One region of the Pseudoduganella sp. GW821-FHT12E03 genome, then DNA from elsewhere that is predicted to be linked to it. Evidence: predicted binding sites of a transcription regulator. Region 1 holds the regulator's gene; the other holds the start of a gene.
What was found. The regulator FliA, encoded in region 1, starts transcription of late flagellar genes. The targets are predictions, from matches to a motif close to CTAAAGTTTNNNNNNNNNNNGCCGNTA.

Region 1 (3,407 bases):
ACTTCGGTATTGACCGGCGTGGCGGAACCCTGGCCGCCGAAGGCATCGCCCAGCGCATCGGAAAACACTTTGTATTTGCCGATATTGACCGAGGAAATCGCGTACATGACGACAAAGAACGCGAACAGCAAGGTAATGAAATCCGAATAGGAAATCAGCCAGCGCTCGTGGTTTTCCGGTTCGTCATCAAATTTACGGCGGGCGCGGCGCTGCATATCAGTGGTCGCGCAGCAAGGTGGCGATGCGTTCGTCGATCACGCGGCTGTGGTCGCCGGTGGCAATGTCGTAAAACACGGCGGCCGCGATTTCCTGCTGGTGCACTTGCTGCGTGATGATGTTTTTCAGCTTGTTGGCGATCGGATAAAAGAACAGGTTGGCCAGCCCCACGCCATAAATCGTGGACACGAACGCAATCGCAATCCCCGGCCCCAGGCGGGACGGATCGGACAGGTTTTCCATCACCTGGATCAGGCCCAGCACGGCGCCCAGGATACCGATGGTCGGCGAATAGCCGGCGGCGGATTCCCAGATCCGCACCGCCTGGCGTTCGGAGGTTTCAAAGGCCGTGATTTCCGTGTCCAGCAACTGGCGCAGCTTGTCCGGATTGATGCCGTCGACGATCAGGCGCAGGCCCTTCGCATTGAACTTGTCCTTGGAAGACAGCATGTAGCGTTCCAGCGACAAATGGCCGTCGCGCTTGGCGGAATTGTTCCAGGCGGCGATCTCGCGCGCCAGCGAGGCGCGGCTGTCGGCCGGCGGCTTGATGATCCAGCGCAGCATGACCATGCCGCGGGAAAAAGTAGTGGCGCGGGTTTGCAGCAGGACGGCACCCAGGGTGCCGACCACGACAATGGCAAAAGCGGCCGGCTGCAACAGTGAACTGAGCTTGCCGCCTTCCATGCCCTGGCCGATCAGTACACCGGCCACCCCGAGAATAATGCCCGCTACGCTGGCCCAGTCCATGCCTGCTCCCGGAGCGATGCGCGCAGGCGCGCCACCGCTTGCGTATGCAACTGCGATACGCGTGATTCAGAAACGCCCATGACGGCGCCGATTTCCTTCAAGTTCAACTCTTCTTCGTAATACAGGCCCATCAGCATTTTTTCCCGTGGCGGCAAACCGTCGATGGCATCGATGACCGCCTGGCGGAAGTCGGTATCGAGCAGCGCGCGCAATGGATCGGCGTCGTCGTCCGAGCAATAGCGGTCGAGGAAACTGTCGTTGCCGTCGTCATCGCGGAAATCTTCGTAATAGACCAGTTGGTGGCCGCCGCCTTCGCCCAGCATTTCCTGGTAATCCGCCAGCGACAGCTTCAGCGATTTCGCGACTTCCGATTCGCTCGGCGGCCGGCCCAGCCGCTGCTGCAGCACCGCCATGGCATTTTCAATTTTGCGCATGTCTTGCCGCATCGAGCGCGGCAGCCAGTCGCTGTTGCGCAGCTCGTCGAGCATGGCGCCGCGTATGCGCATCACCGCATAGGTCTCAAACTGGGCGCCGTGGGTTTCTTCATAGCGGTTGATCGCATCGAGCAAGCCAATCATTCCGGCCTGCACGAGATCGTCCACTTCCACGCTGGGCGGCAGTTTCGCCTTCATATGATGGGCGAGACGCTTAACCAACGGCATGTGTTCCGTCAGCAGCGTATTTTTGTCCGCTTTCCCTTTGACCGTGTACATAAACTCTTTTAATTGTTATTACGCTGAATGGCTGCTGCTCCCCGTACGGAAGTTGTGCGCCCCGGCCAGCGCCAAACGCCCGGCCAGTTCACGGAACGCAACCGATGCCCCTGCCAGCGGAAATGCGTCAACCACCGCGCGCCCAAGGCGTGCGGCGCGCTGTAAATATTCGTCAGCCGGCACTGATCCCATCGACACCAGGTTGACCGCCAGGTAGCGACTCGCCGCTTGCGCCATATTATCGTAAACCACCCGGGCTTCGGCCTCTGATGCGCCGGTGACCAGGATACCGAATGGCCGGCGGCCCAATTCCATGTTCAGGCGCTTGATCATCGCATAAGCATTGGTGATCGAGGTGGCGCTGTTCGACACTTGCACCACGATCTCGGAACTGGCCATCACCGGCACGGGAAAGGCCGTACCGTCGAATTCCCCATCGACAATGACCATGCCGGTCTGCTTGGCCAGCACGTCAAACGCCTTGGCCAGGCGGCGTGTTTCATCCGGCCCGGTGCTGCGCACGCCGCGTGTCATCGATACCACACCGAAGCCTTGCGGCACCTGGTAAATCACCTGGTTCAAGCCGCATTGCTGGCGCGCCACGTCCAGCAGGCTGGCGCCATTGTCCACGCCCAGGCGCGAACCGACGCCATGCGCGCTGGCGCAGGCATCGACCAGCAGCACGTCATTGCCGGCGCGCGCCAGCGAGGCGCCCAGGTTGACCAGCATGGAACCTTTGTCATCCTGCGGCGTGGCCGACAGGAACGTCACGATGCGGGGCTGCGGCCCCGCCAGCATGCGGCGCAGGCCCTCCGCCTGGTCAAAATTAAAGCTGGTCATGGGCCACCTCCCGCTGCAATCGGTTCAATCCCGCGTTAGCCAAGGTGCACCTCGCGCATGCCGGCGGCGCCGGCCGCCATCAGCAGCGGCAAATCACTGTCTTGGAACTGGCTGGCGCCGGCGCCCTGTTTCAGGCGGAAGGCGCGCTCGACCAGCTGGGCCGGATCGGCCAGGTGCAAGTCTTCCGGCACGCGCTGGCCATTCGACACATAAAACATGTTGAGTTTCTGGCGGATCACCACGTCCAGCACATTGCCGATCGATGCCGCTTCATCGAGCTTGGTCATGATGCAGCCGGCCAGGCCGCTGCCCTGGTAGGCGCGCACCACTTCGTTCAGGGTTTCCTGGGTCGATGTCGCGTTCAGGCACAGCAGGCGTTTCACGGGCACATCGGAGCCTTGCAGCATGCCGATCTGTTCCGCCACCATGTGGTCGCGCTGGCTCATGCCGACCGTATCGATCAGCACGGTGTGCTTGTTGCGTAATTCTTTCAGTGCGATGCGCAGGTCGGCTTCATCTTTGACCGAGTGCACCATCACGCCGAGGATCTTGCCGTAGATGCGCAACTGTTCGTGCGCGCCGATACGATAGGCGTCGGTGGTGATCAGCGCCAGCTTTTCCGGGCCATGGCGCATCACGCAGCGGGCCGCCAGCTTGGCGGTGCTGGTGGTTTTGCCAACGCCGGTCGGGCCAACCAGCGCAAACACGCCGCCCTGCTCGATCAGCTGGTCTTCATTGGTGATGGCGGACAGGTTGCGGGTCAGGACGGTCTTAATCCAGCGCAGGCTGTCGGCGGCGTCGCGGCCGGCCGGCAGTTTTTCAATCAGGTAGCGCGCCAGGCTCGGAGAAAAGCCGGCCGCCAGCATTTCACGCAGCACGGCGGCTTTTTGC
Region 2 (3,407 bases), on a different contig from region 1:
AACTGCTTGGCGGCGCCCGTGATGGCGCTCGGGTGCCACAACATGAATTGCCGTTGCCCTTTCAGGCCGGCGCTGGCGAAGAACAGGTGCCAGTCCATGCCCGGCGCCTTCTTGCTGAAATCGTGCAGTGACCAGGTGTGGTTGGATTTGGCCATGTCGGCCGAATCTTCGCGCGTTGCGTGCGACAGCGCCAGTTTGCGTTCCAGGTCGAACACGCGCGCGGCGCGGGTTTCCGGGTCGCTGAAACCGGCCAGCTTGAGCATGGCGGCGATGTGCGCCTGATAGGCCGTGCGCAGGCGGTGCATGCGCTCGCTGTCATCCAGGTAATAAGCGCGGTCCGGCATGCCCAGGCCGCCCTGCAGCAAATACGGCACATTGCGATTAGGATCATTCAAGCCTTGCGACACCCACAGGCCGAACAGGTTTTCAGTCTGGAAGTTGGTGGCGTTCAACGGATCGACGTCGGCGCGGATCGATTCCCCCAGCGCACGGGTTAATTCCTTCTTGTCGCGGAGCGCGCGGATCTTGTCGAGCGCCGGTGTCAGCGGCGACAGGCCGCGCGCTTCGATCGCGGTGTCGTTCATGAAGGCGCGGTAATAGTCGCCGACTTTCTTTGCTTCCGCATCCGGCGAACCCGCCGCCGCTTCCACCAGCTTGATAATGCGCTGGTTGGTTTCCTCGCCCAGTTGCGACATGCCGCCCCACGAACTGCGGTCGTCCGGGATTTTCGTACTGTTCAGCCAGTCCGCGTTGGCATAGCCAAAGAAATCATCGCCGGGCAGAACCATGGCTGCGGTGCCGGCTGCGGTGGCGGCCTCGACCGGCGCGGCAGGTGGGGCAACGGTATCCGCGGCGGTGGCATAAGCGGCAACAAACTGGAGTGCACCGCACAGCGCGAGGCTGATGGCGGTCTTGGTGGGTGAGTGCATGGGAAGGGTTCCTCTTATCGTGTTTTTTTGTAATTTCAGGGCGTGGTACGCCAGGCTGCACTGTATTGCGTCCGCCATTTTGATGCCTGCACAATGCGACAAACTGCAAAATTTCAGGACAGGCTGCAGGAATCGGCGCCTACGGTGCAGTACTGCAACAAAAAGCCCCAACAGAGGAAAAATTCACTATATAGTTCATCTACAGCAACGCATTCCAACAGGAGACCCTTTATGAAACTTGAAGCACTTTTCCAGAATCCCACCGCGTTGCCCACTGCACCGAAAGTCGTCGAGGAATTGATTTCCAGTTTTGACAAGGCCAGCGTCTCCACGGAAGAAGTTGCTAAAAAACTGTCGGCCGATCCGGTGCTGAGCGCCAAGCTGCTGCGCCTGGCCAACTCCGCGTATTACCACGTGTCGCGCTCGATCGGCACGGTGGAAGACGCGGTGCTGATGCTGGGCTTCGTGACGGTGCGTACGCTGGTCATCAGCTCCGGCCTGGTTAGCGGTTTCAAATCCGTTCCCGGCCTCGACTTGAAACAGTTCTGGCGCTACAGCCTGTACACGGCGTGCTCCGCCAAGTGGATTGCCAAGAAAACCAAGGAAAACACCGACCTCGCCTTCACCATCGGCATGATGCACGGCATCGGCCAACTGGTGGTGCACGCCGCCATGCCGGAGCAGGCCATGCAGCTCGATAAAGTGGCCGGTCCGCTGGATTCGCGCCGCCTGGACACCGAACAGCAATCGTTCGGCTTCACCTATGCCGACGTCGGCGCCGAACTGGCCCGCCGCTGGAAATTCCCAGAGGTGTTTGCGGAAACCATCGCGACGTTCCCGGACCCGCTGAACGATGAAAACGCCACCCACCTGTCCGGCGTGATCCACCTGGCATCGTGGCGCGCCCGTGTGGAAGAAAACGGCTTGTCGCAGGAAGAAATCGAAGCCTGCTACCCGGTCGACCTGGCCGCCGAACTGGGCCTGGCGCCCAACGCGCTGCTGGACGACATGCCGCCACCAAGCGAGCTGAGCGCGGGCCTGGAAGAACTGGTTAAATAAACAACATTAAATCAACCGAAGCGCGGCCCGTGCCGCGCTTTTTTACGTCAGGAATGTTGTCGTTTTGATTAGCCAAAAACTTTTTTCAAAATATTTTTAGTTTTTTTCAAAAAAACCCTAAAGTTCCCCGCAGGCATGACGTTAATCCAGACAAGCAGTAATCCATTTCCACTTTCCGGGATACGCCATGACCTCGAACGAAGTCCTCTCCATGTATGAAAATGTTGCCGGTTTGACTGGCAAAATGGTGATGGCTGCGCGCGCCAGCGACTGGGAAAGCCTGGGCCGCCTGGAAAACCAGACCGCCGCGACGGTCGCCACCGTGACGACCGGCGCCACCGTGCCAGCGCAACAAGGCGACGCCCGCGCCCGCAAGATCGCCCTGCTGAAACAGATTCTCGCCAACGACCGCGCTATTCGCGACGTGACGGAACCTTGGATGGAGCAGGTGCCGGGGGTTCGGCAATAAGCCCCTCCCCTCCTTCTGATTTTCCTGAGAAAGCGCCTTTGAGGCGCTTTTTTGTTGTCTAAGGTATCGTGGGCTGAGGTGGGGTTGGGTTTGGGATTTGGGCGTGATAAAGTGGGATGACTATTTGGCAATCAAAAGAAGATGCTGGTGTTCCGGGCTGAATCTCGTGACTTTGTCGGGAGAGGGGGCGGCGGATCGGGGGGGGTACTTCACGATGGGCCCAGCCTTGATCCTGTTAATGAATCACGCCTCGACCACTTCGCTCCGCTCTTGGGCCGCTGGCTGTTTCACCAGCGCGGCGCATGCTGGCGTTTGGGCCGCTGGCGGTGCGGCGCCTTGCGGCAAGCGCCAACTGGTCCGGTATGCTGGCGTTCGTGTGGGCGCTTGCGCGGGCAAGCTGGCGGCTGGTCCTTCGCGGCCAGTTCGTGCGCTGTGCCCATCATTTCATTCCAGCGGATCGCCTACGGCGCCCGCTGAATTCCAACGTTGGGCCTGTTGATGGAGCAGTCAAAATTGCCGCCGAAAGATGAGTTGCCGCGATGGTTTCAAATCCCACTGGGACTGCTACTGTGTGTGTTCGCGATTCCATGCCTCTTGGGTTCACTCGCGCTTGCATTCAGTCCAAATGAGAAAGCTCCGATCTTGGCTCCGTTGTTCGGAATACTCATGGTTTTGGCATGTTTCTGGTTGTTTGTAATCGCCACTCGGCTCATCAGCGGGAAGAAAAAGCATGGTGGACTCATGGGGCCACGCGCATTGCGGCTCTCGGCCTGGATATTTGCAGTGATTCCCGTAAGTTCGATTTTGACAGGATCGTTTTTTGACCATCCGATTCGATATGGTTTTTTGGGCGCCATCTACCTCAGCACTTTTTTCGGACTTCGCAGCCTTTCATTTAAACGCGAAGCTGATATTGCCCAACAATGTGCTCCAGCGGATGGCCTGCGGCC

Region 2: a site for FliA is predicted at 2,106-2,132, ahead of AC1RRC_RS09025 (flagellar protein FliT). Genes of this name have one in related genera too.

The regions. Positions count from the first base shown of each region.
Region 1 is NZ_JBXAQJ010000016.1:37,798-41,204, reverse strand. It holds gene motD (flagellar motor protein MotD) at 1-215, opposite strand, end outside; gene AC1RRC_RS30105 (flagellar motor protein) at 217-963, opposite strand; gene AC1RRC_RS30100 (RNA polymerase sigma factor FliA) at 945-1,676, opposite strand; gene AC1RRC_RS30095 (MinD/ParA family ATP-binding protein) at 1,695-2,516, opposite strand; gene flhF (flagellar biosynthesis GTPase FlhF) at 2,552-3,407, opposite strand, start outside.
Region 2 is NZ_JBXAQJ010000003.1:269,872-273,278, forward strand. It holds gene AC1RRC_RS09015 (M13 family metallopeptidase) at 1-929, opposite strand, end outside; gene AC1RRC_RS09020 (HDOD domain-containing protein) at 1,161-1,988, shown strand; gene AC1RRC_RS09025 (flagellar protein FliT) at 2,176-2,457, shown strand; gene AC1RRC_RS09030 (hypothetical protein) at 2,745-2,900, opposite strand; gene AC1RRC_RS09035 (hypothetical protein) at 2,944-3,407, shown strand, end outside.